3 regions of the Lactobacillus sp. UMNPBX1 genome follow, and region 2 is predicted to be linked to each of the others. Evidence: predicted binding sites of a transcription regulator. Region 2 holds the regulator's gene; each other region holds the start of a gene.
What was found. The regulator NrdR, encoded in region 2, represses ribonucleotide reductase genes. The targets are predictions, from matches to a motif close to ACACNATATATNGTGT.
Positions count from the first base shown of each region.

Region 1: the regulator NrdR is predicted to act here: its motif matches at 2,012-2,027, upstream of nrdD (anaerobic ribonucleoside-triphosphate reductase).
Region 3: the regulator NrdR is predicted to act here: its motif matches at 3,382-3,397, upstream of nrdJ (ribonucleoside-triphosphate reductase, adenosylcobalamin-dependent).

Region 1 covers NZ_PCZI01000020.1:13,929-24,017, forward strand. Annotated here, with positions in the region: gene asnB (asparagine synthase (glutamine-hydrolyzing)) at 1-588, shown strand, start outside; gene CP352_RS09090 (hypothetical protein) at 610-1,893, shown strand; gene nrdD (anaerobic ribonucleoside-triphosphate reductase) at 2,068-4,275, shown strand; gene nrdG (anaerobic ribonucleoside-triphosphate reductase activating protein) at 4,275-4,988, shown strand; gene CP352_RS09105 (iron-sulfur cluster assembly protein) at 5,040-5,618, shown strand; gene CP352_RS09110 (DUF438 domain-containing protein) at 5,611-6,807, shown strand; gene CP352_RS09115 (MFS transporter) at 6,924-8,141, shown strand; gene CP352_RS09120 (M13 family metallopeptidase) at 8,223-10,089, shown strand, end outside.
Region 2 covers NZ_PCZI01000004.1:96,144-106,232, reverse strand. Annotated here, with positions in the region: gene CP352_RS04020 (LPXTG cell wall anchor domain-containing protein) at 1-371, opposite strand, end outside; gene CP352_RS04015 (GNAT family N-acetyltransferase) at 545-1,000, opposite strand; gene thrS (threonine--tRNA ligase) at 1,147-3,081, opposite strand; gene dnaI (primosomal protein DnaI) at 3,367-4,275, opposite strand; gene CP352_RS04000 (replication initiation and membrane attachment family protein) at 4,295-5,629, opposite strand; gene nrdR (transcriptional regulator NrdR) at 5,632-6,099, opposite strand; gene coaE (dephospho-CoA kinase) at 6,102-6,704, opposite strand; gene mutM (bifunctional DNA-formamidopyrimidine glycosylase/DNA-(apurinic or apyrimidinic site) lyase) at 6,701-7,531, opposite strand; gene polA (DNA polymerase I) at 7,540-10,089, opposite strand, start outside.
Region 3 covers NZ_PCZI01000018.1:726-10,814, forward strand. Annotated here, with positions in the region: gene CP352_RS08655 (ECF transporter S component) at 1-257, opposite strand, end outside; gene CP352_RS08660 (DUF4430 domain-containing protein) at 259-642, opposite strand; gene CP352_RS08665 (DUF4430 domain-containing protein) at 661-1,050, opposite strand; gene nrdJ (ribonucleoside-triphosphate reductase, adenosylcobalamin-dependent) at 1,080-3,311, opposite strand; gene CP352_RS08675 (oligopeptide ABC transporter substrate-binding protein) at 3,586-5,346, opposite strand; gene CP352_RS08680 (AI-2E family transporter) at 5,543-6,577, shown strand; gene CP352_RS08685 (SGNH/GDSL hydrolase family protein) at 6,577-7,149, shown strand; gene CP352_RS08690 (hypothetical protein) at 7,183-7,365, opposite strand; gene CP352_RS08695 (SLC45 family MFS transporter) at 7,549-8,883, shown strand; partial or broken gene CP352_RS08700 (helveticin) at 8,948-9,232, shown strand; gene CP352_RS08705 (helveticin J family class III bacteriocin) at 9,263-10,089, shown strand, end outside.

The sequences.
Region 1 (10,089 bases), on a different contig from region 2:
ACCGTGAACGGTATCTATCAAAAAGACTTTAAGAAAGTAAAGGGAGTCGATAATGTTAAGCAGATGCAATACATTGACTTGCACCACTTTATGCTTAATGACATTGAACAAAAGGCTGACAAGATTTCAATGGCTCACTCATTGGAAGTTCGTGTACCATACCTTGATAAAAAGATTGCAGAATTAGCTAACTCAATCCCAACTAAGTACTTAGTTAACCGTCATGATACTAAGTATGCTTTGCGTAAAGCTTCAGAAAAAGTTTTACCAGATGAGTGGGCTAAGAGACCTAAGCTTGGCTTCCCAACTCCAATTAAGCAATGGTTGAAGGAACCACGTTTTTACAAACAAGTTCATGCTCTTTTTGAAGAAGAATTTGTCAACGATATTTTTGACCAAAAGAAGATTATCAAGTTACTTGACGACAACTATGAAGGTGATGGCTCACATAGACGTCAAATCTGGACTATCTACACCTTCCTTGTTTGGTACAAGTTGTTCTTTGTTGATTACGAAAACACAGTTAAAAAATATCAACACGTGCAACCTGAAGTTGCTAAGCTAATTTCACAGGGTAAATTACTATAATTCTAGGGAGATTTTTTGAGGATGAGTAAAAAATTTACGCCGATCTTACTCGGTAGTGATATCAACGTGTATGGTATGGCACGTTCATTTAATGAAGCATATGGCATTAAAGTGAAGGCCTTAGCTGACGTTCAACTTGCTGCTACTCGTTATTCAAGCATTGTGGACGTTGAATTGCATCATGGCTTTAGTAGTGATCCTACTTTTATGGACGTGATGCACAAAAAGATGGAAGAATACAAGAATCACGAGGAGCCAGTTATCTTGATTGCTTGTGGTGATGGCTATGCTGAGTTGCTTTCTAAGCACCAAGATGAATTGAAAAAGGTCTTTATCGTTCCTTACATAAAATATGACTTACTTGAAAAATTAATCTCTAAGGAAGGCTTTTATGAAATTGCGGAAGAATATGGCTTGCCTTACCCTAAGACTAAGATCATTACGATGGATGACTACAAGTCAGGTAAGTACGAGGATGTCCCATTTGATTTCCCAGTGGAATTAAAGCCGGAAGATCCAGTTTCATGGTTGAAGTGTCAATTTGAAGGTCGGAAGAAGACTTTTGCCATTCAAGATAAGGCTGAATTTAAGGATATCGTAACTAAGATTTATACTCATGGCTACAACGCTGACCTTATTTTGCAAGACTTTATTCCTGGTGATGATTCTAACATGCGGACCTTGAATGCTTATGTTGATAAGAACCACCAAGTAAAAATGATGTGTTTAGGGCACCCATTATTGGAAGACCCAACTCCACAATCAATTGGTAATTACATGGCGATTTTGCCTGAGTACAATGAAAAATTGTACGAAGAAGTACAACAATTCCTTGAAAAGTTGAACTACACTGGTATGGCCAACTTTGATATCAAATATGATCCACGTGATGGTGAATTCAAGTTCTTCGAAATCAACTTACGTCAGGGACGTTCTAGCTTCTACGTAACTTTGAACGGTTACAACTTGGCTAAATGGTACATTGATGACTATGTTGAAGATGCCTTGAAAGATAAGGAAACAGTTTATGGTAATAAGCTTGAATCTAAATACAAGCTTTGGTTAGGCGTGCCTAAGAAGATCTTCAATAATTATGCTTATGACAACGACTATAAGACGACTGCTGACGAACTTATTCGTGAGGGCCGCTATGGTACTACTGTCTTTTATGATAAGGATAGAAACTTCAAGCGCTGGTTATTGATGAAGTACATGTTCCATAACTACTTCAAACGTTACAAGACTTACTATGAAGTTAATAAGGGTAAGATCTTTGACGAAGAAAATAAAAAATTAAACAAATAGTTTAAATTGAGAGGTAAAAAATGCCTCTCTTTTTTTCTAAAAAAATTTTAGCTGAATCATTTCCCAATTTAATGGTCTTTTGGTTAATACAAGATATATTCATCTATATTTGAACATAATACAAGATGTTGTGTTTTATGCTATGATAAAGACACAATATTTGGAGTGATTGAAATGCTAAAAGAAGAATTTAACCAACAAAATGTAACAAAATTTAATACGCCTAAAACTTTTGTTAAACGTGATGGGTCAAAGTATCCGTTCGCAATTTTTAAACTCAACATGGTTTTGCATAACCTAGATTTAGATAATGTAGCACCTGCTGTAATTGAAAAAATTGTGGCTAAACTAGATGCTGCTGATGAAGTAAATGCACAAGATGTAGCAGTTGCTTTTAGAGATAGCCTAAATGAGTTGGGTTATTTGGATGAAGCTAAAGCTTATGTGCAATACCGCAAGCACGATGAAGAGGAATGGATTAAACAAACCGATACTCGTGCACGGTTAAAGCGAATGGTTAATGGTGACCCAACGATTGTTAACGAGAATGCCAACAAAGATAGTGAGGTCTTCAGTACTCAACGTGATTTAACTGCCGGGACCGTTGGTAAAACAGTTGGTTTGACCATGATGCCTGAGCACATTGCTAAAGCCCACTTGCGCGGTGATATTCACTGGCATGACTTAGATTACACACCACTTTCACCAATGACTAACTGCTGTTTGATTGACTTTAAGGATATGCTAACTAATGGCTTCAAGATTGGAAATGCCTATATGACTAGTCCTAACTCAATCAATGTGGCTACACATCAAGTTACGCAAATTATTACTAATGTAGCTTCTAGTCAATATGGTGGCTGTTCTTTTGATCGAGCTGATGAAGTGTTGGCTCCTTTTGCAGAGAAAAACTACCAAAAGCATTTAAAGGATGCTGGCAAGTTCATTGATGATCCTGAAAAGCTGGAAGAATATGCTAAGAGTCAAACTAAGAAGGACATTTACGATGCCATGCAAGGCTTGGAATATGAGATTAATACCATGTTCTCTAGCCAAGGGCAAACGCCATTTACTACTTTAGGTTTTGGTTTAGGTACTTCTTGGATTGAAAAAGAAATTCAAAAAGATATCTTGCGTATCAGAATTAAAGGATTGGGTAGAGAACGCAGAACCGCAATTTTCCCTAAATTAGTTTTCACCATTAAGAAGGGCTTGAACTTACATCCAGGGGACCCTAACTACGATGTTAAACAACTGGCTATTCAATGTTCAACTAAGCGGATGTATCCAGACGTTTTAATGTATGATACGATCAAGAAAATTACAGGTTCTTTCAAGGCTCCAATGGGCTGTCGTTCATTCTTACAAGGCTGGAAGGATGAAAATGGTAAGGAAGTTAACTCGGGCAGAATGAACTTGGGTGTTGTAACTGTTAACTTGCCAAGAATTGCCATGGAGAGTCATGGCGATAAGAAGTTATTCTGGGAAATCTTCAATACTAGAATGCGGACTTGCCACCAAGCTTTAGCCTTTAAGGGTAGACGTGCAATTCAAGCTAAGCCCGAAAATGCGCCAATTATGTATCAATATGGCGTCTTTGGTAAACGACTTAAGCCAGGTGATGATGTTAACGAGCTTTTCAAAAATGGTCGAGCTACGATTTCGTTAGGCTACATCGGTTTGTACGAAGTAGGGACAGTCTTTTATGGTCCTGATTGGGAACACAATGAAGAAGCACATGATTTTACAATTGAGATCGTGAAGAAAATGCATGATTTGTGTGCTAAGTGGGAAAAAGAGGACCCATATCATTGGCATTACAGTTTGTACTCAACTCCTAGTGAAAGTCTAACTGATCGCTTCTGCCGGCTCGATACGGCAAAGTTTGGCAAGGTGAAGGACATCACTGATAAGGAATACTACACTAATTCGTTCCACTATGATGTTCGTAAGCACCCAACCCCATTTGAAAAGTTGACTTTTGAAGCACCATATCCATATTATGCTGCAGGTGGTTTTATCCATTATTGTGAGTACCCTAACTTGAAGCAAAATCCAGCAGCCCTTGAAGCAGTTTGGGATTGGGCTTATGACAAGGTAGGCTATCTAGGAACTAATACGCCAATTGATAAATGTTATAAGTGCGGTTTTGCTGGTGAATTCAAGTCTACTGCCAAGGGTTTTGAATGTCCTAAGTGTGGTAATCATGATCCTGCTACTTGTGATTGTGTCAAGCGAACTTGTGGCTACTTGGGCAACCCATTGAAGCGGCCAATGGTTCACGGTCGTCATGAAGAAATCGTGCACCGGGTTAAGCATATGGACTTTGGCATGGAAGATAGTTTAGCTACCGAAGAAGAAGTAAAAAACGGTGAGTACTAATGCCTGAAAAAGATAAAAACACTCAAGAAGGACCAGATATCCGGAGTAATTTGATCAAGGTTAATATGGGTGGGGATACCATGTTTGTGGATCCTGACCAATATAAGCCACAGTTAGATCACCAACGTGAGTTAAAAAGAATGCACCGCAAGCCGAAAAATCCAAAACCACAAGAGTGGAAGACTGAGGATTATTCTAAACATAAAATTGCGGATTATAAGCCATTTAACTTTGTTGATGGTGAAGGCGTTAGATGTAGTCTTTATGTTTCAGGCTGTTTGTTCGATTGCCCTGGTTGCTATAATTTAGCAGCCCAAAACTTTAATTATGGTTTTCCATATACGCAAGAATTGGAAGACCGCATTATTAAAGACTTGGGCCAGCCATACGTGCAGGGATTAACCTTACTAGGCGGAGAGCCATTCTTGAATACTTGGGTTTGTTTAAGAATTATTAACCGAATTCGAAAAGAATTTGGCCACAGTAAGGACATATGGTCCTGGTCTGGATATACTTGGGATGAATTGCAAAAAGAAACACCTGATAAAAAGGAAATGTTGTCTAAGATAGATATTCTAGTTGATGGCCGCTTTATGAATGATTTAAAGGATTTAACCCTGCAATTCAGAGGTTCTAGTAATCAACGAATTATTGATGTGCCAAAGTCGATGAAGGCAGGCAAGGTTGTCATCTGGGATAAATTGCAAAAATAAGATAAACTAAAGTCCGGAATGATTTTCTGGACTTTTTTGCTAGGTGAAAAAATGGAAGAAAAAAATATTAAACAAGTTGATCAAATCATGACGGCCTTGACCCAAGTGATTGATCCAGAATTACAAGTTGATGTAGTAAATCTTGGTCTGATTTATGGCATCGATATCGAAGGAGATAAGGCAACCATTAAGATGACTTTGACAATTATGGGTTGCCCTTTATCTGATTATTTGGAACAACATATTCAAAAAGCTGTTCTTTCAGTTGCTGGAATTAAGTCTTGTGACATTAAGTTGGTCTGGTATCCCGTCTGGACGACAGAGCGTCTTTCTAGTGCAGCTAAAAAGCAATTAGGTGTAACTAACCATGATGATCAAATTAAGCAGGAGAAAGCCACCAAAGAGAAGATTATCGACTTTTCAGTACCGATCAAGAAAATGGCAGATGAATACCCTGACTTTGTTCAAATTATGTACGATTGTGGTTTTACTAGAATTAAAATTCCTGGGTTGCTTAAAACGGTGGGGCGTGTGATGACCATTCCATTGGGAGCCCAGGCAATGAAACTTGATTTGGCTAAAGTGAAAAAAGCATTTGAAGATAAAGGATACAAGGTAATCAATGACTGATAAAAAAAGACAGGACGCAATCCTGAAAATTTTGCATTATATTCAAAACGGCGGCGATTTTGCGACCGCAAAGAAGATGTTTCAAGAAGAATTCGATCAGGTTGATGTGGCCGAAATTACAGCGGCAGAGCGCGAATTAATCAAGCAGGGGTTAAACCCAGCAGAGATTCAATACCTGTGTAATGTGCATGCCGATGTCTTTAAGGGTAATATCAAGGAGAATGCGGTAAATCCTGATTTTGCTACTCCGGGGCACCCGGTGCATACGATTAAGCTGGAAAATATGGTACTGAAATCATTGGTTAATGACGCACTCTTGCCAGATTTGAAAAAGTATCAAGCAGGTCAAGATACACTGGATAAAATCAGAAAAGAATTGAGTGATTTGGCAACAATCGATAAGCATTACCGACGTAAGGAGACCTCGCTTTTTCCATTAATGAATAAATATGGCATTACAGCTCCGCCCGAAGTGATGTGGGGCGTTGATGATGATATTCGCGATTTAATTGGGGATGCAAGCAAGATTGCTGGTGAGGAGCATCCAGATAAAGATCAGTTGGCTGAGGCAATTAAAAAGGCGAGTCATGAAGTGATTGAGATGATCTTTAAAGAGGAGAGCATTATGATTCCGATGATTGACGAGGTAGCTGATCAAGATGATTGGTACAACGTTAAACGCGAAGAGAGTCAGATTGGCTATACCCTGATTCGCAAGCCAATGAATTGGAAGCCAAAGGAAGCTAAAAAAGAAGCAGGGCCTATTTCTGTTAGCAATCTTTCATCCTTCCTCATTAATTTTGAAGAAGGAAGGTTAAACTTAGAGCAGTTAAATGCAATTTTGGATATGTTGCCATTTGCATTGACCTTTATTGATGAACACGATAAGGTAGCTTATTTTGGCGGCGGTGCTGAGATTTATCCGCACTCGCGCAATGCTATTGGCAATGATGTATTCTCGTGTCATACTGCTAAAAGTAGACCGTTAATTAAAAAGATTTTTGCGCAATTTCATTCAGGTGAAGTTGACAAGTATGAGTTTCACTTTACTCCACACAAGATGAAGCGCTGCTTATACCTACGCTATTATGCAGTACGTGATAAAAATGGAAAGTATCTGGGTTGTCTTGAGGTAGCACAAGATGTGACGGAAATTAGAAGCTGGACTGAAGAAAAGAAAAAAATTTAACTTGTTGGGCTGTGTTCTAGTAAGGGATGCAGCTTTTTCTTTTGCCCTCGTGCAAAAAATCACAATTCTTGCTAGACTAGATTGAGAGAATGATTAAAAAGAAGGGAAGAGAGAAAATGCGCACAGCACATGGAAAACAACCAGCTGATGAAATCAAATTGCATTGGCTTCTTCTAGGCCAATTACTAACGTGGCTGGGTTCCAGCTTCATTTGGCCATTGACTTCAGTTTACCTGCACGACCATCTTGGCGTTTCACTAGCTTTAGTGGGTGTCGTTTTGCTGTTCAACTGTGTTGCAAATATGATTGGGTCATTTATTTCAGGCTGGTGCTATGACCATATGGATCCATATGTCTTGCTGATTGTGGGGGCTGCTTTAGATGCGGCTGTCTTGTTTGGCATGGCTTTGAATCATAGTTGGCCGTTATATTGGCTCTGGATGACTTTAACTGGCTTTTTGGGCGGCTGGAATGGAGCATTGATTAACTCGATTGCTACTAGTATTAAATCTAAGCCAGGTCGTTATGTCTTCAATATGATCTACTTTGCTCAAAATGTTGGGGTCGTTTGTGGGACATTAGCAGTAGGTTATCTTTATGATTATTCAGTGACTTTATTATTTGTCATTGCTGGTCTTTTATTCGTTGGCGTTTGCGTTAACGCAATTATTAATTATCGGCCAATGATTCAGTTCCACAAGGAGCGTTTGGCTAACAAAGGCGAATCAAAGAAGCAGGCCTTTGAGCCGATGCCAAAATACAATCTGATTATGTCAATTGGCTTTTTTGTTACGATCGCTGTAATTTGGTTGATGTACATGAACTGGGAATCAAACTTGTCTGTATACATGGTTTCTTTGGGCATTCCTTTTCATCTGTATAGTTTGTTATGGACCATCAATGCCGGAATTATTGTCATCGTGCAAGCTATCTTAAGTCGTTTTACTATCTTTAAGAGCTTATTTAGACAAATTTTATTTGGCACTTTGATGTTTGCAATTTCTTTTGTTACTTTGATTTTTGCCAAAGATTTTGCACATTTCGCCTTATCCATGGTTATCTTAACTTTAGGTGAAGCAACCGCAATGCCGTCGATACCAACTTATGTAAATGATCTGTCGCCCGATTCTAGCAAGGGCAAGTATCAAGGCTTAACCTTGTCTGCATCGTCAATTGGTCGAGCTCTAGGGCCGTTATTTGGTGGTTTAATCATTGAAGATTTCGGCTATATTCAATTCTTTGCTGTTGCTGCAATTGGTATCTTTTTGCTTTTAGTCATGCTTATTCCAATGCATGCGAAACTACAGAAAAAACTAAAATTATTTGTAAAATAAAAACAATATGATAGCATTAATTTTTTTATAATGCTATCATGTTTTTATATAAAAAATTTTTTCCACTAGGGAGGTAATTTAATGTATTTTAACGTACGCGGCGGTGCTGGTGACATTACTAAGGCTAATACTTCAGCGCGTCTACAAGATAATTTATATTTGGCTGTTAACTCAGAATGGTTGGAAAAGGCTAAAATTCCATCTGATCGTTCAAGAACCAGTTCATTTGATGGGATCGATCTTAATATTGAAAAGAACTTGATGCAAGATTTTGCAGATTTTGCTGCTGGTAAGAAGGAACTGCCTACTGTGCCTAACTTCAAGAAGGCAGTTGAGCTTTACAAGGTTGCTAAAAACTTTGACAAGCGAAATGCGGATGGTGCCGCACCTATTCAGGCAGATTTGCACGAAATTTTAGACTTGCGCAACTTCGCTGACTTTAACTTGAAGGCAGCTGATTTTTACAAGAACGGTTTTGCCGTTCCATTTGCTTTCAGTGTTGAAGCAGATATGAAGAATACTAAGATTCACTCATTGAATTTTGGTGGTCCAAGTACTTTCTTGCCAGATACGACTACTTACAAGACTCCAGCTGCTGAGAAGTTATTGGATGTTTTGAAAAAGCAATCTATTAAGTTGTTAACAATGGCCGGACTTAATGAAAAGGACGCAGAAGATTACGTTGGCTTGGCAATTAAGTATGACGCTAAGATTGCTAAGGTAGTTAAGTCAACTGAAGAATGGGCTGATTATCCAGCAACTTATAATCCAGTTTCATTGACTGACTTTGAAGCAAAATTCGATTCCTTCAAGATGGATTACTTCTTGGGCGGATTATTTACCAAGAAGCCAGAACGGGTAATTTCAACTGAACCACGTTACTTAGATCACGCGGAAGAATTGTTGAATGAAGAAAACTTTGCTGAAATTAAGGCTTGGATGCTGGTTAAGTTTATTAATGGCGTAGCTTACAGCTTGTCACAAGATTTCCGTGAAGCTGCCTTTCCATTTAGTCAAGCTTTGTCAGGCCAACCTGAGCTTTCAAGTGGCGTTAAGCAGGCATATCATATTACTAATGGTGACTTCGGCGAAGTAGTAGGTGTCTACTATGGTCAAACTTACTTTGGCGCAGAAGCTAAAGCAGACGTGACTGATATGATTCACAAGATGCTTGATGTTTATGAAAAGAGAATTCGTGAAAATTCATGGCTTTCTCAAGCAACTAAGGATAAGGCAATCGTTAAGTTGCGCGCTTTGATCTTAAAGATCGGTTATCCAGACAAGATTGAAGAAATCTATGACCGTTTACAAGTTGATCCAACTGCTAGCCTTTATGAAAATGAAGTGCAATTTGGTCGGGAACAAATTAAGTACAATCTTGAGAAATTGTACCAAGATGTTGACCGTACGGTATGGTTGATGCCAGGTGATATGGTTAATGCATGTTACGACCCACAAAGAAATGATTTAACTTTCCCAGCTGCAATTTTGCAAAAACCATTCTATGACTTGAAACAAAGTCGTGCTACTAATTATGGTGGAATCGGCGTTGTTATTGCACACGAAGTTTCTCATGCCTTTGACAATAACGGTGCTCAATTCGATGAGTTTGGTAACATGAAGAATTGGTGGACTGATGAAGATTTTGCTGAATTCAAGAAGAGAACGCAAGCTGAAATCGACTTGTTTGATGGTATTGAATATGGCCCTGTAACCTTGAACGGTAAGCAAATCGTGTCTGAAAATATTGCCGACCAAGGTGGTTTAACTGCTGCTGTTGAAGCTAATAAGGGTGAAGGTGCTGATAAGAAGGCAATGCAAGAGTTGTTTGAAAACTTTGCTCGCGTTTGGGCAACTAAACAATTGCCAGAGTCAATCAAGACACAAGTATCTATTGATGTTCATGCACCCGGTCCAGAGCGTGCCAACGTTCAATCACAATGCCAAG
Region 2 (10,089 bases):
AAGCTATCGCTTACTTCACTAGTTTTATTTGAAGCTACAGTAGGAGCTAATGATTTAATTGGAGTAGCCAGCGTTGCTGATTGCTCTTTATTATTTGTCGTATCTGTTGTTTGCACAGCATCTCTGGCTACGTTATCTGAAGCCTCATTTATTGCAGACTTTGTGTCTACTTCTGGAGTTGTTTCAGGTTTTGCTTGCTCTAATTTGGTTGATACATCAGTGATTGTATCAGCCTTAACCACATGTACTTCAGTCTTAGTTCCCAAGTAGAACCCAAACAATGTTGTCCCAATCAAGACAGACACAGTCTTACCTGCAATCTTCTTCAATGCGAAACGTTGTTTCTCATTTGTACTTATCCAATTCTTCATATTATACCTCACACAAAATAAAATATAATAACATTACACCATTATAGTAACACTTTTGTAAAGCTTTATCATGCATAAAAAAAAACAGAATTCTCTACAAAAGACGGAATTCTTGGTTTAATTTTTTAAGTTATTGGTTATTTTTCACGTGAGTAAGATATTACTACAATGAATTATTTCTCTAAAACCATTGTTTCATCAGAGTATTTTTGTGGATCATTACCATCCCACTGCTGATAAATAATTTTTTTAGTTTTAAAACCAAAATGCGAATATAATTTTTTAGCAACTTTATTTTCCTGAAAAACTTCTAAAGTTATTGGACGCTTCATAATTCTTAAGACATAAGAAATGAGATTCTTCCCAACTCCTTGTCCCTGATAGGCGGGATCAACATAAATATAATCTAAAATATTTGGTTTGACGGCAATAAATCCAATAATTTTTTGTTTATCACATGCTACATAAATTTTAGAATTAAATAAATCCTCTTTATAAATAGCTTTTTCTAAAGGTTTAAAATACTTTTCAGCTTTTCCAATTTTTAACTCTTGCAATCTAGCCAAATCATGGATTCGTTCAATTTGATGATAGTCTTCAGCTTGATATTCTCTAATTATAATTTTCATTTTGTATCTGCCCTTTCTAAATTAATTTAAAAAGGCAACAAACGTAATCTCATTTTTCATCTCTCCATTTACTAAAATTACTAACAATTATATTCCTCATAAAAAAAGCTGCAAATAGCAAAAAACTATTTGCAGCTAAAAATTAATTATTTTTCACGTGAGTATGACTTAACATCTGCATCAATTTCAGCGATAAAGTCATCTAAACTCTTAGAAATTTCTTCGTCAGTACCGTAAGGACGTACGTTTACGCCATTAGCGTTCATTTCGTCATCACCTAATACCAAAGTGTAAGGTACCTTTTGAGTTTGTGATTCACGAATCTTGTAACCCATCTTTTCGTTACGAGTATCAACTTCTGCTCTGAAGCCACGCTTAGCAAGTTCTTGACGAACCTTTTCTGCATATTCACCATGAGCATCAAGGTTAACTGGGATAATTTCAACTTGAACTGGTGCAAGCCAAGTTGGGAAGGCACCCTTGTAAATTTCAGTAAGGTAAGCAATGAATCTTTCCATAGTACCAACAATACCACGGTGAATCATAACTGGACGGTGTTCTTCCCCATCTTGACCAACGTAAGTTAAACCAAATCTTTCTGGAAGCATGAAGTCAAGTTGGATAGTTGACATAGTTTCGTCATTACCCAAAGCAGTCTTAGTTTGAATATCAAGCTTAGGACCGTAGAATGCTGCTTCACCTTCAGCTTCAACATAGTCAAGGCCAAGGTCATCCATAGCACCCTTAAGCATCTTTTGACTTCTTTCCCACATTTCGTCATTTGCAAAGTACTTGTCAGTATTCTTGGGATCACGGTATGAAAGTCTGAAGTAGTAATCAGTAATATCGAAGTCCTTGTATACGTCCATGATTAACTTCAAAATCTTAGCGAATTCAGTTTGAACTTGATCTAAGGCAACAAAAGTATGACCATCATTCAAAGTCATTTCACGTACACGTTGAAGACCTGACAAAGCGCCTGACTTTTCATATCTGTGCATCATACCAAGTTCAGCAACACGAAGTGGCAAGTCACGGTATGAACGAATGTGGTGCTTATAAATTTGAATATGTGAAGGACAGTTCATTGGACGAAGTTCAAGCATTTCGCCATCACCCATGTCCATTGGTGGGAACATGTCATCACGGTAGTGTGCCCAGTGACCTGAAGTCTTGTAAGCATCAAGGTTCATTAATACTGGAGTATAAACGTGTTGATAACCGTCAGCAACTTCACGGTCGATGATATAGCGTTCAACAACACGACGAATAGTAGCACCCTTTGGCATCCAGTAAGGTAGACCAGCACCAACCTTAGGATCAACGAAGAAGAGGTCAAGGTCACGACCGATAGTTCTGTGGTCGCGTTCCTTAATTTCTGCACGACGCTTCAAATCTTCCTTTAAAGCAGCTTCCTTGAAGAAAGCAGTACCGAAGATTCTTTGAAGCATTGGGTTGGATGATTTACCAAGCCAGTAAGCACCAGCAACTGACAAAAGCTTGAAGTGCTTAATCTTACCAGTGTTTGGCAATAAAGCATCAAAGCCAAAGTCAACGAAATCACCTAACTTGTAAGCATCAACCTTGTCACTGTCAATTTCCTTCAAAAGGTCGCTCTTATATGGATCATCCTTGAAAATATCTTCAAGTTCTGACTTATCCATCACAACATGTTCAATTGCTTGACCACTCTTGATCAACTTCTCCATAGCTTTTTCAAGTTCTGGCAATTCAGTAACCTTAATTTGGTCATCTTTGTCAGTATCTACGTAAAAGCCGCCTTCATCAGCAACATGTTGACCCAAACGAAGTTCTGGGTACTTATTCTTAGCAACTGCTTCAAGTGCAAAAGCAGCAGTAGCTCTTAAAATATCCAAGCCTTCTTCATCCTTGTCAGTAAGAATAGCAACTTCAACATCATTGTCAATTTCATAATCAAGTGGCTTAACAACGCCATTTACTTTAGCACCAACGGCAGCTTTTCCAAGAGATGTAGCGATTGATGAAGCTACTTCCTTAACTGAAACAGCCCTATCAAAATCTTTCTTTGAACCGTCTGGCAAAGTAATTGAAAAACTCATATTTTTACCTCCAATAAAAAAATCCCAGTGCTAATAAAAGCACTGGGACGTGTTAATTGCGTGGTTCCACCCAAAATTCAGGTTAGCGTACGTCTAACCTCTCGTATAGATTGATAAAGGTATCCAGCCTCTTAAAATTCAATTTTGGGAATAAACGATTGGGGTGATTTTCTAATGAAGAACTTCCAGAACTAGGTCCTTCTCTCTGAGCCGAACATCATCATGTCTCGTTTAATTAACTTCAATTATACGCATCAAAGTGAACGATGCAAGAACTTTTTGAAATTAATGCGAAAAATTTCGTCGATCAGGACCGGAAACTACTACTTCTTTAGCTAAAAAACGTACTCGTTGCATTAATCTTTTAGCTTTAACTGGATCAGTTGCATTACGGGTTTCCTCAAAGTGTGACTCTAATGCTTCCATATCTAAATTAGAAGAGAAAAAGGTTGGCAAAACATTATCCATTCTTGCCTGTAAAATTACTCCTAAAACGTCATCACGTGACCACTGACTTAATGTTTCTGCCCCAATGTCATCCAAAATTAAGACATCGCATTCAGCTAAATTCCTGATCTCATCTTGCAAGCTGTTATCACCAAAATGACTCGATAAACCTGCAATAAAAGTCGGAACGTGTAAAAATACAACATTCCGATCAAAATTAGTTGCTACATAGTTTGCAAGTCCCGCTAGCATATAGGTCTTCCCGATCCCAAAGTCGCCCGACAAATAAAGGCCTTGTTGGTGAGGATCAGCTTTGTACTTTTTCAAAAAATCATAAATCAGGGTTAAAGCTTGCTGGCGATCATTTGTAACCTCAATATCACTTAAATTAACATCATGCAATTTAGCAGGCAGATCAATTAAATGAAGACGCCGCTTGGCTGCTCGTTGCTGATCTGCTACAATCTTAGCCTCGGTAGGTTTGTAACGTACATCAATTACTTTGCCGTTTAAAAATAATTGCGGAGCATAACCGGCCAGCACCTGATTCTGACTATGTTTTTGCGCATAATATTCATAGATATTGGCCATACTATTTCGAATCATCGCCTTATCTATTTTTTCCCTATTTGCCTGCAAAAACGCTTGCACATCTGGATCGTGTAAAGCAGTTTTCAACAGTTCTTTCTCATTACCTAAATTACGCTCTTTAACTATTTTTTTAAGCAAATCACCAATTGCTTCCATTATTTCACCTACCCTCTATTTACTTATTTTTCAGATCCTTAAAGATATCCTTCAGCTGTTCTGTTGACATACCTTCATTTTTAGCCTTTTTCTTGCTCCAATCGGTACCTTTTTCGACTCGCTTATTTTGTCGATATGACTGTCGATTTTTCTTTTTAAGAATATCGGCTTTACGTTTCTTCACATATTCAAGAGCTTGTACCCCAGTACTAATACCACCTTGCAGCCAATCATTAGCTATTCGATAAGCACGATTAGAAGTTACAACAGTATCATAGGTCAAACAGGTATGAATCAAAATATTAATCAAATCTTCCGGCAAGCCATACTGCGTGTGCAGCTGATTAATAATATAGTTTTCGCCTGGAGCTACAATTCCACCCTTTTCAGTTTTTAATTTGTATAAAAATTCAGATGGGGAATTTTCATTAGCTTCGAGTAACAGTTTTCTATCATTAGCGTCCAAACCTTTGATAGTCGCAATAGCGCGCTTTTTGCCTTCTTCAATTTGTTTTTGAATGTTTTCCCTAGTATGCAATCGTTTATAATTTTCTGCTATGGTATTACTAATTTCATGCATGTTTAATTTATGTGTACCATGCAAACAGGGAACAGTCTCATCCACAAATTCCTGTTCCGATAAATTATATGTCTGTATTAAGCCTCGAATTTGGTTCTTTTTAATTTCTACTTCTTGAGCTGGAATTTGATAGACATTATATTGATCTTTAATTAGATCCCAATCAATTGGATCCTGGGCATTAATTTCAGCAGTTTCTATCTCAGGCGCTTTATTTTCCTGCGCAGCTTCTACTACCTCATTAGATGGATTAATTGCTTCATCCCCTGGCAAGCGAAAAACATCAAAAAAGTTGGCTGAGACATCGCGCGCATTCTTGATTGGCTTTTCACACAGTTTTGCTTCCTTAGCAAAAGCATGACTCAAGTCATGAAAGGTTGGGCTGCCAACTTTTTCTTTCAACAAACTTGCTAGCAGTGGTGTTGCAAAAAATTTGTCTGCACTAGGAACCTGTAATAACTTAAAAACAATGATATTATTGAAGACATTATCCGCTAAAAAAGTTTGCACTAAACCTACGGCTTCCAGTTTATGCAAAGAATGAAACATATCTTTCAAACTACAATCAAGTTGCTCCTGTAGTGAATAAATTCCCTTTGCATCAGAAACAATACCATATGGATCATAGTCATTGATTAAAGTCTGATACAAGGCAATTGCCACCGCGCCAACCAAAGGCTGATACAGTTTAATCAAGATTTTCTCATTCTCTGGAAAAAGGGTAATCTTGTTGGCTACATAATAAAGATGCTTAGGATCAGACGTTGCAAACATGACTAATTACCCTTTCCCTTTTTGGCCATCATATCTTCCATTGTCTTCATAAAGCTAGACATATCCTTGAACTCACGGTAAATTGAAGCAAAGCGAATATAAGCTACGTCATCCAAATTAGCCAAATCATCCATGACATACTGACCAATCTTCTTAGATGAAATTTCACTAACGCCTTGTTTTCTTACCTTATTTTCGACACGATCAACCAATTGCTCAAATTGTTCACTACTGATTGGCCGTTTTTGTCCGGCTGCCATTACTCCGTGCAAAATTTTCTTTCGACTGAATGGTTCACGGGTACCATCATTTTTTACTACCAACAAAGGAGCAGTTTCCACTCGTTCAAAAGTAGTAAAGCGAAAACCACAATTTTCACATTCTCTGCGCCGTCTAATAGCCCGGTTTTCATCACTAGGCCGCGAATCAATAACGCGAGAAGCATTTTGATGACAATTTGGACATTCCATAGCTATCCCTCTTCTCTAATCTTTACCAATAATTGTGCTAGTTTATTCTCTAGTTCTTTTATTGTACCAGTATTTGCCACTACAAAATCGGCCATTTTTTCTTTTTCAGCTAATGGCATCTGACTATTAATCCGCATTCTTGCTTCCTCGTCAGATAGATTATTACGCTTTTTTAAACGTTCAATCTGTAATTGCTCAGGAAGGGTAATCACTAAAACTCCATTAGCTACATGTTTTTTATCCAATCCCGCTTCAAAATACACTGGTGCATCTAAAATAACAAGAGCAAAATTCTGATATTCTTTTATCTTTGCTACTGTTTTATCGAAAATTAACGGATGCGTCAACTGATTTAATTCAGACAAGGCTCTTTTATTACTAAAAACTAATTGCCCTAATTTTTTACGATTTATTGTTTGGTCTGAATTTAAATATTCTACCCCAAAATGATCTTTAATCACTTGCCAAGATGCATTGCCCGGTTTCATCAGTTCGTGGGCAACTTGATCACAGTCAATAATCGGAATGTTTTTCTTTTTAAAAAAATCATCAGCAGTACTTTTACCGGTGGCAATTCCACCTGTTAATGCTAAGACATAACTCATTTATAAATCACCTGACAATGAGGACAAAAAGTGGTTCCCCGACCATTAACCTTAATTTTTTCAAATTTAGTACCACAAACTGGGCAGGGCTCACCTACATGACCGTAAACTTGCAATTTACTTTGAAAGCCACCAACTTGTCCATTCGCATTCAAAAAGGAATGAACTGTAGTACCTTGCAGCTTAATTGCTTCGGCAATAATTTTATTGATCTGATCATGTAATTCAGATACTTTTTCCACAGGAATTTTATTGGCCTGACTTAAAGGATGAATCTTGGTTCGCCAAAGAACCTCATCAACATAAATATTACCTAAACCCGCAACAACAGTCTGATCAAGCAAAGTATTTTTAATATTTTTCTTTCTGCGACTTAGAGTATTAATAAAATAATCTGTTGAAAATTTGGCACTATTAGGCTCAGGGCCTAGTTTGCCAATTCCAGTAGTCTGACGCTCGGTCCCGGTTAAAATTAACTGCATCCGGCCAAACTTGCGCACATCATTATAGCGCAAAGCGGTCTGATCAGTAAAAATAAATTCCACATGATCGTGCTTATCCTTAGGCGCATCAGACGCAGTTAAATGATACTTTCCTTCCATTCGCAAATGAGAAACAATCGTTAAATTATCACTCAAGCGAATAAGCAAATACTTGGCGTAGCGATCAATATCGATAATCTTTTTACCAGGCAATTCAGATAAAAATTTTTCATGATCAGTCGCCACAATTTTTGGATACCACAAAATCACTTTTTTAATAGTTTTTCCCTTAACTAAGGGAAGCAGCGTTCTTCGAACTGTTTCAACTTCAGGCATTTCAGGCATTTTATCACCTACTTTGCATCATACCAATTGTGTCCCCAGCCAGAATCAGCAATCAATGGCACATCCAACTTAACAGCTGATTGCATTACTTCAGGCACAATCTTTTTAATTGTTTCTAACTCATCTTTTGGTACATCAAAAATCAATTCATCGTGTACCTGCACTACCATTTTAGTCTTCAAATGTAGTTCATCTAACTTCTTTTGCATATTAATCATTGCAATTTTAATAATATCGGCAGCTGAACCTTGAATTGGTGAATTAATAGCAGTTCTTTCTGCAAAGGCACGAACGGTGTATTTCTTAGCATGAATATCTGGTAAATATCTGCGGCGGTGCATGATCGTTTCTGCATAGCCTTTATCACGGGCTTCTTGTACCGCCCTATCCATATAATCCTTAATCTGTGGGTATTGTTCAAAATAATTATCAATAAATTCTTTAGCTTGTTTTCTTGAAATACCTAGGTTCTTAGACAAGCCATAATCAGAAATACCATAAACAATACCGAAGTTAACTGCCTTAGCATGACGACGCTGAAGTGGAGTTACTTCATCTGGAGAATCTAAATGGAAGATCTTCATCGCAGTATGGGAGTGAATATCGTAGCCCGTCTTAAATGCTTCTTGCATATGAGCATCACCAGAAACATGTGCCAACACACGAAGTTCAACTTGAGAATAATCGCAAGAGAAGATATAACCATCAGGATCACTTGGTACAAATGCCTTTCTAATCTGCTTGCCTTCTTCAGTACGAGTTGGAATATTTTGCAAGTTAGGATCAACACTAGATAAGCGTCCCGTTGCAGTTAAAGTTTGCAAGTAGCGCGTATGAACACGACCATCAGGTTGGATTACGTCAAGCAGTCCCTTAACATAAGTTGATTGGATCTTAGCGATTTGACGGTAGTCAAGAATTTCTTTAACAATTGGACTTTGCGTCTTTAATTGATCAAGCACTTCAACAGAGGTTGAGTATCCAGTCTTAGTTTTCTTCAAAACTGGCAAGCCTAACTTTTCAAATAAGATATGTCCTAATTGCTTAGGTGAATTTAAATTAAATTCTTCCCCGGCTTGTTGATAGATCTTTTTCTCTAAATCCTGCAGCTTCACAGCAAATTCATTTTGCAATTGAATTAAAGTACTTGCTTCAACCTTCATACCATTGATTTCCATCTTGGCAAGAACTCGAGCAGTTGGAATTTCAATCGTATCAAACAAGTCATCTTGTTCATGTTCTTTTAGCTTTTCAAGTAATGGCTGCTTTAGCTGTTCAATTGCATTAACTTTAGAAGCCAAATGATTAAAGAGCTCATCATCGTCGTCTGGCACATGTTCACTCTTACCTTTGCCATAAACTTCGATATCAGTTTTAACGGAATAATCACCATATAAATGGGCAATTTCACCTAAATCATTTGAATTATTTTCATTATTAACTAAGTACGAAGCAAGCAACATATCATAATCTAAACCGTGAGCGTGAATCCCTAAGCGATGCAAGCCAACTGTAGTTCTCTTTAAATCAAAAACATTCTTTTTAATTTTTTTATCTTCCAAAAGGTGCTTGATATTGCTTTCATTAAGTATATCGACATCTCTTGAAACATAAATTTTATCGTTAACCTTTAAACTGAAACCAACAAAATCAGCTAGATGGTAATTAGCTCCCAGCATTGCTAAGTAAAATTCTACTTGGTCGTTTTCAGTTGCTTTAACTTGGTCTACATTCTTATCATCTAAAACAGTGTATTCAACTTTTTCTACTTCAGTACCATCTTGTCCTTTTCCTGAGGCATTGAGTTCAGCTAAAAACTTGCGGAAATTCAATTTTTCATAAAATTGACGCAATTTTTCATAGTCTACTGGTTCACGTTTAACGTCATCAATATCAATTGTAACTGGTGAATGGCGATCAATCGTAGCCAATTTTTTAGCTAAAAAGGCCTTGTCTTTATCATTAATCAAGTTTTCCTTTAATTTGGATTTCTTCATCTCATCCACATGAGCATAAAGATTCTCAATTGATCCATACTTTTGAATAAGACGAGAAGCAGTTTTTGGACCTACCTTAGTGACGCCAGGATAGTTATCAGAATTATCGCCCATCAAAGCTTTCATATCGATGAATTCAGTTGGCGTTACACCATTAACTTCCTTCATGTGCTCAGGAGTATAGGCTTCAAGCTGAGATACACCTGACTTAGTTACCTCAACAGTAGTTTTATCTGAAGCAAGCTGAGTTAAGTCACGATCTCCTGTCACAATTGTAGTAGTAAAACCATTTTCTTCACCCTTAGTGGCAAAAGTACCAATAATATCATCAGCCTCATAGTCTTTTAATTCATAGGTTTTAATACCTAAGTCATGCAACATTTCTTGAATATAAGGCATCTGTTCTAATAATTCTTCTGGAGTTTTCGCACGTCCGCCTTTGTATTCGCCATACATTTTTGTTCTAAAAGTGACTTTTCCTGCATCAAAAGCTACCAATACGTGGGTCGGATCAACGTCTTTTAAAAGGACATCGAGCATGTTCTTAAAAGCATAGATGGC
Region 3 (10,089 bases), on a different contig from region 2:
CAACCAACATAAGCCATAATCTGGGGGATAGTCCAAATTCCAAAGCCTAGATAAATATTGGACAAGATCATGGTCAATGCGGATAGGGCAAAGCCAAAGCCAGCACCCATTGTTAGGGTCACAATCATAATCATATCAGTTACGGGCTGTACGTTAGGGATATCGATGATTTTAAAAATTCTGAGTGTTACACACATAGCAACCAAAATCGCTAGGAGTGCTAAAGATCTAATCTGAACTCTTTCTTTGGTAAGCATTTTACTTGATCCCGGCTAGCTTCCAGACAACACGGTCGTTTCTATGCAATGGTTGTTGGTATGCTCCTTTAGAAGCATACTTGCCGTTAATGGTGTAAGTCCAGTAGATATTCTTACTCTTATTTTGGCTTCTGCCAGCAATACTAGTAACAAAGCCATTAGTGCTTTTAACGTGCCAACCTTTTTTCAAACCGGTGATCACTTTAGCATTTTTCTTAACCTTAAAACTCTTGTGTGAGAAAGCCTTGTTGCCCTTCTTTAAGGTGTAATGAACTTTAATGTAAGAAGCAGCTTGGACGTTGCTGGTTGGTGCAACGCCAGTGAAAAGTAGGCTAACAAATACGGCACCGGTAGTAGTTAAGCTTAATAATTTTGTTTTAGTCATTTGTTTTTCTCCTTATGATTATTTCATTTTAGCTAAAGTAAATTTAACTTTATCTTTGTTATTAACAGTTTGTTCATTAGCGCCTTTAGAGGCAAACTTATTGTTAATTGTGTAGGTCCAATAAATCTTTTTCTTAGGATTTTGAGTTTTGCCGTCAATTGCAGTGATAAAGCCTTTGGTTTCCTTAACTTTCCAGGCCTTTTTTAAACCAGCAATTACTTTAGCTTTTTTAGGAACTTTTATGGTTTTCTTATCAAAGGTCTTTTTACCTTCTTTTAAAGTGTAATTAACCGAAATTTGGTTAGTTGTGCTTTTTTTAGTAGCTGAATTATTATTTGAGCATGCAGTTAAGGCTAACGTAAAGAAAGTAATAATTGCAAAAAATAGATTAATTTTACGTTTACTCATACTCTTCAATTCCATTCCTCCAAATAAATTTATTTAATTGGGCAGGCGCCACCAGCACAATCTGATTGGTCGACTAGCTCTAGTCCTTTTTGATCATCATTTTGCTTAGCAAAAACTTTTTCAACATCATCAGTAATCAATGCGGCTCTAGCCTCGTAAGTCTGCTTGTCAATTGGTTCCTTCGGAGCTTGTTTAAGTGAGCCACCGTAATAAGGAAGAAGTGAAGTTGACTTAATAATATGGCGATATTGGTAAAGTAGTGGGGCAATTTGATCACTTTCATCGCTTTGGAAAGTAACGGTACAACTAACAGCATTGTCGGACCAATAAGTTTGCAAAAATGCTTGTGTCGCAAATTGTTCCGCGATGGAAACAGTGCCGGCTGAGGCAAAGTTTTTGCTGTCGGCGTGAGCTGCACGAAGTGGAAATTCAACACAGATTGTATTTGGTGTGTAAATATCTGGTTCAGTGTGGTAGCCACATTCTTTTAAGGCTGGCAAAAGTGGGTCGCTAGCTTGGAAACGAATCCGTTGAATCAAGTAACCAGCATAGTGGAAGTGCATTCCTTCGCTGACTCCAGCCAATTTCGCTACCGTACCTGAAGGTTTAACTGTGGTGTGCTTAATTGATTCATTGCAGCCTAATTCCTTGCTGTAGGTCTTGTCTGCGTCAACTACAGCTTGGTAAAGGCTGTCAACCATCTTAACCGCTTGAGGGTCATAGATTGGCTTCTTGATCTTTTGCCCATTTTCTTGATCAACTGCATCCTCAAAGCCAGTTACAACTCTGTGACCGAGATCATTTAAAAGCCAGTCTTGAATTCCTGACATTGAAACCCCGATTCGGCGATTTTTATGGATGATTTCGCGTGAAATTTCCCAATCATAGGGACTGAAGGTAACTCGCTTGGTGTAGCGAGCAGCTAAGCCAAAGGCTTCCTTGAGGTCCCAGCCTTCTTGTTCCGCTACATAAGGGAAGACCTCAAACAAATTACATGGTTCACCATTAGCTAGAGAAATCTCACCACAAGGGTTGGTGCCTTCAACGCTGTCGTCAATGCCGGCCTGATAACCATCAGCGATTCGGCCATAATTGCGTGAAAGATCAAGATTGACGATTCCTGGTTCACCGTTATGCAAAATTCCGTCAGCAATTGGGCCATAATTATTAAATTTAGAGTTAATTGCGACACTGTTGTTAGAAGCCCAGCGGTGATGATAAAGTTTTTCCTTATCTTGCTTCATCTTAATAAAGTCTTGATTATCGCTAGAGCCAAGAGCAAGTTCAGCAGAGCGACGGACATTGCCTGCAACAACTGTTTTACCAATCAAGTTACAAATATCAGTGCCGTCAACGGCAGTAAGCTTACTATTAACGCGAGCATTGATAACGTTGTTGATATCAATAAGCATCTCAACTAAAGGCATTGGGCCTGAAGCCGTACCACCGAAGCCATGGATCTTAGCACCATATGGACGAATGTCAGAGATATCGAGTGCTAATTTGATTTTGTGGTCTGGATTAGTGGCGTTAAAGTGCATGTCGATTAAACGGGCATTAGCTAAGACCCAACCTTCACGGGTGTCAGGCAGTTTGTAATAAATTGTGTCGTCAGGTACACTTTGCTTTTCCCATTCGTCTTTGTCGATGGCACCGACCTTGAGGGATGCCTCGTAAGATGGACTCTTTTTGTCGATGATTACGGCTAAATCCACTTTATTGTCGACGGAAGGAATTTGAGCGATATTTTCGTTGACCACTGAAAAACCAACACCGCCGCCCTTCATTAATTGGTCAAATAAGAAGGAGAAAGGCATTGAAACGGCTTTTTGCTCAGGATTAAGATAAGCAGGCGCAATGTGGCTATCGCCGTATTTTTGTGGGCGAATTGCAATGAACCAGCAGTTATTTAAGGAATCACCGTTCCGCTTTTGATAATCAGTACCTGAAATCCAAAGATTACGACCAGACGGAGTAGCAGCTAAGCCATAGACTAAACGAAATAGTTTTTGTGCTTCATTAGTTAACTCCGTAATTACTTCTGCAGAAGGATTATCATGCAAGCGCGGATCAAGGTTAATATTACCTTCAATAACTCGTTTGACAGTTTCATCCCAATTCTCAGCTCTATTTTGGTCAGGAAGCCAGCGGGCATAAGTTCTCTTGTAGGTAACCCAACCTAATTCTCCCCAATGAGGTTTAACTTCTTGTTTCACTGAATCGATAAAGTCAGGATCCAGCTTAATTCTTGTGGTAGGCATAAAAAACTCACTCCTAAAAGTTACTATTGTTTCACAAAACACATTATCTATGAATACATTTATGAGTATACCACAATATGTTGTGTTATATATTAAAAATTTTTCACATAAAAGGGACTTGCATTCTACAATTTAGGTTAGTAATAGGGGTTGAGAAAAATAAAAAAATATTCAGCAACAAATTTGCTACTGAATATTTTGAGATTAATTGATAGGGGTTAAAAAGTAAATTTTATTTGTTATAGAAAATATAGAAAAAGGATTGTTCAAGAAATTATTTTACGAAACCTGCAGTGAACCAAGTGTTGGCACTAGGCTTAAGTGACCAGCCAGTGACCTTCTTGTTAACAGCAGTGACTGAGTATTGGTTGGTAGTTGGCACAACGTATGCTTCATCATACATCCACTTTTGCCACTTCTTGAAGGCATTAGCACGGTAAGTAGGATTGAAGGCCTTCTCTGAGTCGATATCAGCCAAAAGCTTAGTTTGCTTAGGTGAAACGAAACGAGCAAAGTTGTATGGTGCAGCTTCATTGTAAAGGTCGTTAGGGGATGGTTCACTTGAAAGTGACCAACCACCTTCGAAGACGTCGATTCTTGGATCGTCAGATTCGACAGCTTGTACCCAGTTGTTGAATTCCATTAGACGGCCGCCGACAAATTTAACATCCAAACCAACTTTCTTCCATTGTTGGATGTAGTTTCTCCAAACAGGTTCAGCGGTAGTTGAGTTGTTTCTAACAGCCAAGTTAATTACTAACTTCTTGCCGTTAGGTTGAACTCTGTATTCACCCTTCTTCTTGTAGCCGGCTTTATCCAATAATTCGTTAGCCTTCTTCAAGTTGTATGGGTAACCCTTGATTGACTTGTCAGTATAATCACCAAATTGTTCAGGGATCAAAGTGTTAACGCGGAAGGCCAAGCCGTGGTAGTAACGTTTAGCGACTGCATCAACGTTCATTGCATAAGCCATAGCTTTACGTAATGATGGATTATTCATCTTAGAATTCTTGTTTTCAACGTTTTTGCCAGCCTTTTTGTCCCATTTACCTACCTTAAAGCCTAAGTAGCTATAAGATAGAGGCACATTGCCGATAAAGTTAGTGTCAGTGGCATTCTTAACATCTTCCCATTGGGTATTAACGACACCAGCAACGTCGAACTTGTGACTCTTGATGGCTTGAGTAACTGAGTTGGTACCGATGACTGTCATGGATACCTTTTCCAAGTTTGGTGTACCACGCCAGTAATGCGGGTTACGTTCCCAAGTGACAGATTGACCACGAACAAGCTTGCTTACGCGGAATGGGCCGTAGAAGAGTGGTTGTTTTCTAACCTTGTCACTAGACATCAACTTGGAGAATGGTACGTCCTTTAAGTAATGGTAAGGTTCAGCGTATTCCCAGAAGTAACCGTTACCTGATTGAAGCATACCAGGCTTCATTTGTTTAAAGTGAATTACGACCTTGCGGCCATTTTCGCCATCAGGCATTTCAATACCAGAAATTTTCTTGCTCTTGCCTTTGTGATATTCTGCTAAACCAACAATGTCGGCAAGAGAATCGGTATAACGTTGTGACTTGGAGTCTTTATTAGCAATAATTTCATAAGCGTATTCCACGTCTTTAGCATTAACTTGCTTGCCGTCTGACCACTTAACACCCTTCTTAACCTCGATAGTTACGGTCTTGGCTTTACGGTCAAGCTTAAAGGTAGCAGCACCTTTATTGTTAATCTTGTATTGATCATCTGTTGAAAATAAAGATTCTAGACCTGGGCTTTGTACCTCACCATCAATTATAGTATCTGATAATTCTGGTAAGAAAATACCAGTGAATGGACTATCTGATTCAAGAGCATAGTTTAAAGTCCCACCTTTTTTAACACTTTTCACAGGAACAGTTTGACTGAACTTGTGATGTGTATCTGCCGCATCATTAGTCTTGGCATTCTTATTATTACCACAGGCAACCAAACTTAAAGCTGCCCCAGAAACAAGTGCTAATGCACCAAAATATCGTTTTGCTTTACTCATTCAAAAAGCACCTCCAAATAAATTAAAAATATTTGATTTTTATTCTATGATATTAAAATGAAAAAAGCAATAGAAAAATGAATAAAAATGTGAAAAATATTATTTTTAAATTATTTTTGAAGCTAAGATTAGTTTTCTTTCTTGGCTAATTAGGCATAGAATAAGGAAATAACAGCTTTTTATGTTGGAGGAAAATATGGATACAGCCTGGCAAAAATTTAAAAATAATATTCCATTACGTCGATTTGTGGTACTGCTATTAATTATTGCCTGCCTTTATGAAATACGAGCAATGATGAACACAGTATTATTAACTTTTATTTTTACTTATGTGATCGTGCATTTAATTCATCTAGTGCAGCGGTATTTTCCTAAAATACCAACAGGCCTAATTGTTGCGGTAACATATCTAATTATCTTGGCGCTGCTTTATTTCGTGGTTACCATTTATTTGCCCATGTTAGTTGGCCAAATATCTAAAATGGTAAAGTCAGTGATGGCGTTTTATGAATCAAATGAATCATCGCGCTTAGCCAGCCATGTAACGCGTTATATCAGTAAAGGTGAGATTGTTACGCAGGCAAAACGAGTTGGGACTTTTGCTCTGCATACGGTGACCAATTTTGGTAGTTTAACAATTGCTACCTTTATGTCCTTGATTTTAAGTTTCTTCTATACGATTGAATTAGATAGAATGATTGAATTTTCAAAGTTATTTGTTAAAAGTGGTTACTTTAAATGGCTTTTTGAGGATATTCGCTATTTTGGTAAAAAGTTTACCAATACTTTTGGTGTCGTTTTAGAGGCACAATTCTTTATTGCCATTTGTAATACGGCCTTGACGATGATTGGTCTGGCATTTATGCATATGCCGCAAATTATTGCCTTAGGCTTAATGGTCTTTATTTTAAGTTTAGTGCCAGTAGCTGGTGTGATCATTTCTTTAATTCCATTAAATATTATCGGCTATTCTGTTGGTGGCATTCGTTATGTGATTTATATCTTCATTATGATCATGATTATTCATGCAATTGAGGCCTATGTGTTGAATCCCAAATTTATGGCTAGCAAGACCGAATTACCGATCTTTTATACTTTTTTAGTTTTGTTAGTAGCTGAACACTTCTGGGGTACTTGGGGCCTGATTGTCGGTGTGCCGATCTTCACTTTCTTGCTTGATGTCTTAGGGATTAAATCGGCAAAGAAAAGTAAAAAGAAAGCGAATAAATAATGAGAGTACTTTTGACAGGTGATAGCATTATTGCACGCCAGGAAGGAAAAAATGAACCGCACCTTAATTGGAATTTACAACAGCTTTTGCCTAAGATTGAACTAGAAAATACGGCTGTTTCGGGAATTAATTCTGGGGCATTTTTTGCCAAATTAAATGAATTAGTACTAAGCGTAAAGCAGTGCGATAATTTGGTGATCTTACTGGGAACCAATGATTTGGCTATGCACAAACAAGTGCCAGCAAGGCAATTTAAGCAAAATATGGAAATTATTTCCTCGGCAATAGTTTGTCAATATTACCCACCACATGTTCTGCTTGTTTCGCCGCCAGCTGTTGATGAAACTAAGCAACGTGTACGGAATAATACGTTAGTAGCGGAATATGCTCAGATCGTGAAAGAAGTAGCACATGAGTATCATTTTCGTTATGCAGATCTGGCACAAGCTATGCGGGATACTGGCGATTTAAGCGAGATTTGTCAAGGAGTAAAAAACGATGGACTTCATTTTGGTGATCGTGGCTATGAGATTTTAGGAAAACTAATCGCTGAAAATTTGAAACAAATGTAAAAAGGACCGCAATTTGCGGTCCTTTATTTTTCGCTATTTTAATGTTGCCCAAAGCAAGCTTCCAGCTAGCGCAATGGCCAAGAACGGAATGAGCAAATAGGCAAAAAAGAAAAACATAATTCCTACGACTAGTAAAAAGCCGATAACTTTAATGAGGCCAATTCCTAATTTAAAGAATAGCCAGAGTAAGAGTAATGTTAATAATAAAGAAAGCATATTAATACCTCCATAAATCTATGAGAGTATTTTACTACCAAATTGGACGAATAGAATAGTAGGAAGATTAATGCTTTAGAAAAATTTAGTTACCGGTAACAAGATAAATCATATTGAAAGCTCTTTCTGTAACCGCTATATTTTAACTATTGAAAGCGATTTAAGAAACGAGAGGAAAAATAAATGGAGGAGAAAAAAACTGGGTTACCTACGCTAGCTAGTACGACAATTTGGATGATTAGTTTGGGGTATTTGGGTGTGCAAATCGCCTTTACTTTGGAAACATCACAGATGAGTCGAATCTTCCAAACATTGGGTGCTGATCCGACAAAATTAGGCTGGTTCTTTATTTTACCGCCGTTAGCTGGATTGGTAGTGCAACCTGGAATTGGATCATTATCCGATCGAACTTGGATTCCTAAGATTGGACGGCGTTTGCCATATTTATTAGTCGGTATGATCTTTGCCGTAATTACTATGATTTTGTTACCAAATGTTGGTAGTTTTGGTCTAGGCTATGGTTCAATTGAGGCTCTAATATTTGGTGCTGTTGCAATCGCGATATTAGACGTGGCATCGAACATGGCAATGCAACCATTTAAAATGATGATTGGTGACATGGTCAATGATGAACAAAAGTCATATGCCTATGGGATTCAAAGCATGTTGTCCAACTTTGGTGCTGTTATTGCCGCATTTTTCCCGTTCTTGTTAACTAGTTTGGGTGTTGCTAATACAGCTAAAAAGGGTGTGGTACCACAATCAGTAATTATTTCATTTTATGTTGGTGCTGCCGTTTTAGTCATTACATCATTGTTCACGATATTCAGAGTACATGAATATGATCCAGAAACCTACGCTCGTTATCATGGAATTAAAGAATCTGATAATCAAGAAGGCGGTGGTTGGATTGAACTGCTTAAGAAGGCGCCAAAAGTCTTCTGGCAAGTGTCATTAGTTCAGTTCTTCTGCTGGATTTCTTTCCAATATTTATCAACTTACGCTACTGGTGCTATTGCACAAAATGTTTGGAATACGACCAATGCATCCTCTGCAGGCTACCAGATTGCTGGTAACTGGTTTGGTGTTTTAACTGCTGTACAATCAATTGCGGCAGTAGTTTGTTCATATGTTTTAGCGAAGGTTCCAAATAATCACCACAAGCTAGGTTACGGTATCAGTTTGCTACTAGGTGGAGTAGGATATACTTCAATCTTCTTGATTCATTCTCAGGGGTTTTTAATTCTATCCTTCATTTTAATTGGCATCAGTTGGGCTGGTATGAATACTTATCCATTGACGATGGTATCTAATGCTTTATCAGGTAAACACATGGGAACATACTTAGGTTTGTTCAATTGCTCAATCTGCTTACCTCAAATTGTGGCATCACTGCTCAGCTTCATGATTTTCCCAATGGTGGGTAACTCCATGCCAGCAATGATGTTGATTACTGGTATTTCAGGCTTCTTAGGCGCTTTATCAGTTTTAGCAATTAAGGAAACCTACGTAAAATAGAATATCTTCTCATTAAAAAACACACTACAATGTGCAATTATGCATGTAGTGTGTTTTTTGTTTTCTTGCTTTATGGGTAGTTAGCGTAGTAGGTATTGGCATCTTGAGCAGGGTTCATTTCAAGAACAAGCGCTTAGAGCGATTCCGTGATACTGCAGATAGCTTGATGAAAAGCTATGTACGCTTATACGATAAGGAAAATCTTTCTGACGAGCAAAAGATTAATCGTGTTGGCAATGCAGTAGTGAATAGTCTTGATGCAAAAGGCTTCAAGCTAAACAGGCAGGAAGTACAGGACATCTTTGCGGAAGTAGCTAAGCAGATGAATGAGCAAACTCAGGATAAGTAGTAATTTTTAAATTTTTTCGGAGGTTTTATTATGGTTGATATTAGTTTAAAGAGTCGTTTGTATGCACCATTTGCTAGAGTAGTGCAAAAGGCAAATATTGGACATACCTACACTTACGTTTTGCAAATGTATAAGAATAATACTTATGTTAGTCGGGCAAAGAACGGGGCAAGTATTAGTTCTCCTACACCTGGACTAACACTAGTTGGCAGAACTGGAGCAGAAATCAAAGCTGGCAAAAATAAATATGCAGCTGGTGGTCATACCCAAACCTGGGAGTATGCAGGCCCCACCGGCGATGGGAGCTGGTTTATTGGGACTAAGCCTAATGATGATCGTTGGACTACTCAGATCGCTCGTGTTAAATATAATTCTGGTCGCGTATCTAATAATACTCAAATGGCTAGAATTTCTAATCTGGTTGAAATTACTAATGGTGATTGGCATGGAAAGCATATTAAAAGAGTAGAAGCAGCAGTTTCGCCTAACTATAAATATTTGATGATTGCAACGGTATGGACTGATAATAGCGGACACTTTGGTTTATATGAATTACCTAAGGTGAATGCGTTGTTGAATGGTAATCCAGGTGGTAATGTCACTGTGTCTGAACTAAAGCAATGTCAAGCTGGCGAAGTTATTGATATTGATAATTTTGTAGGTAGGATTGGTTCAATTCAAGGATATGATATTGATGATGACTTGAATGTTTATGTTTCTAGTCAATATGATCCTACACATGCTGATAGCAATAAAAGAAAAATTGTAAAGTTTAGTTGGGAGCAACCAGGAGCATTGAATACCCTTGATTTAACAGGTGATACACGTCTTAATCAAAATTTTGCAGGATATCCAAC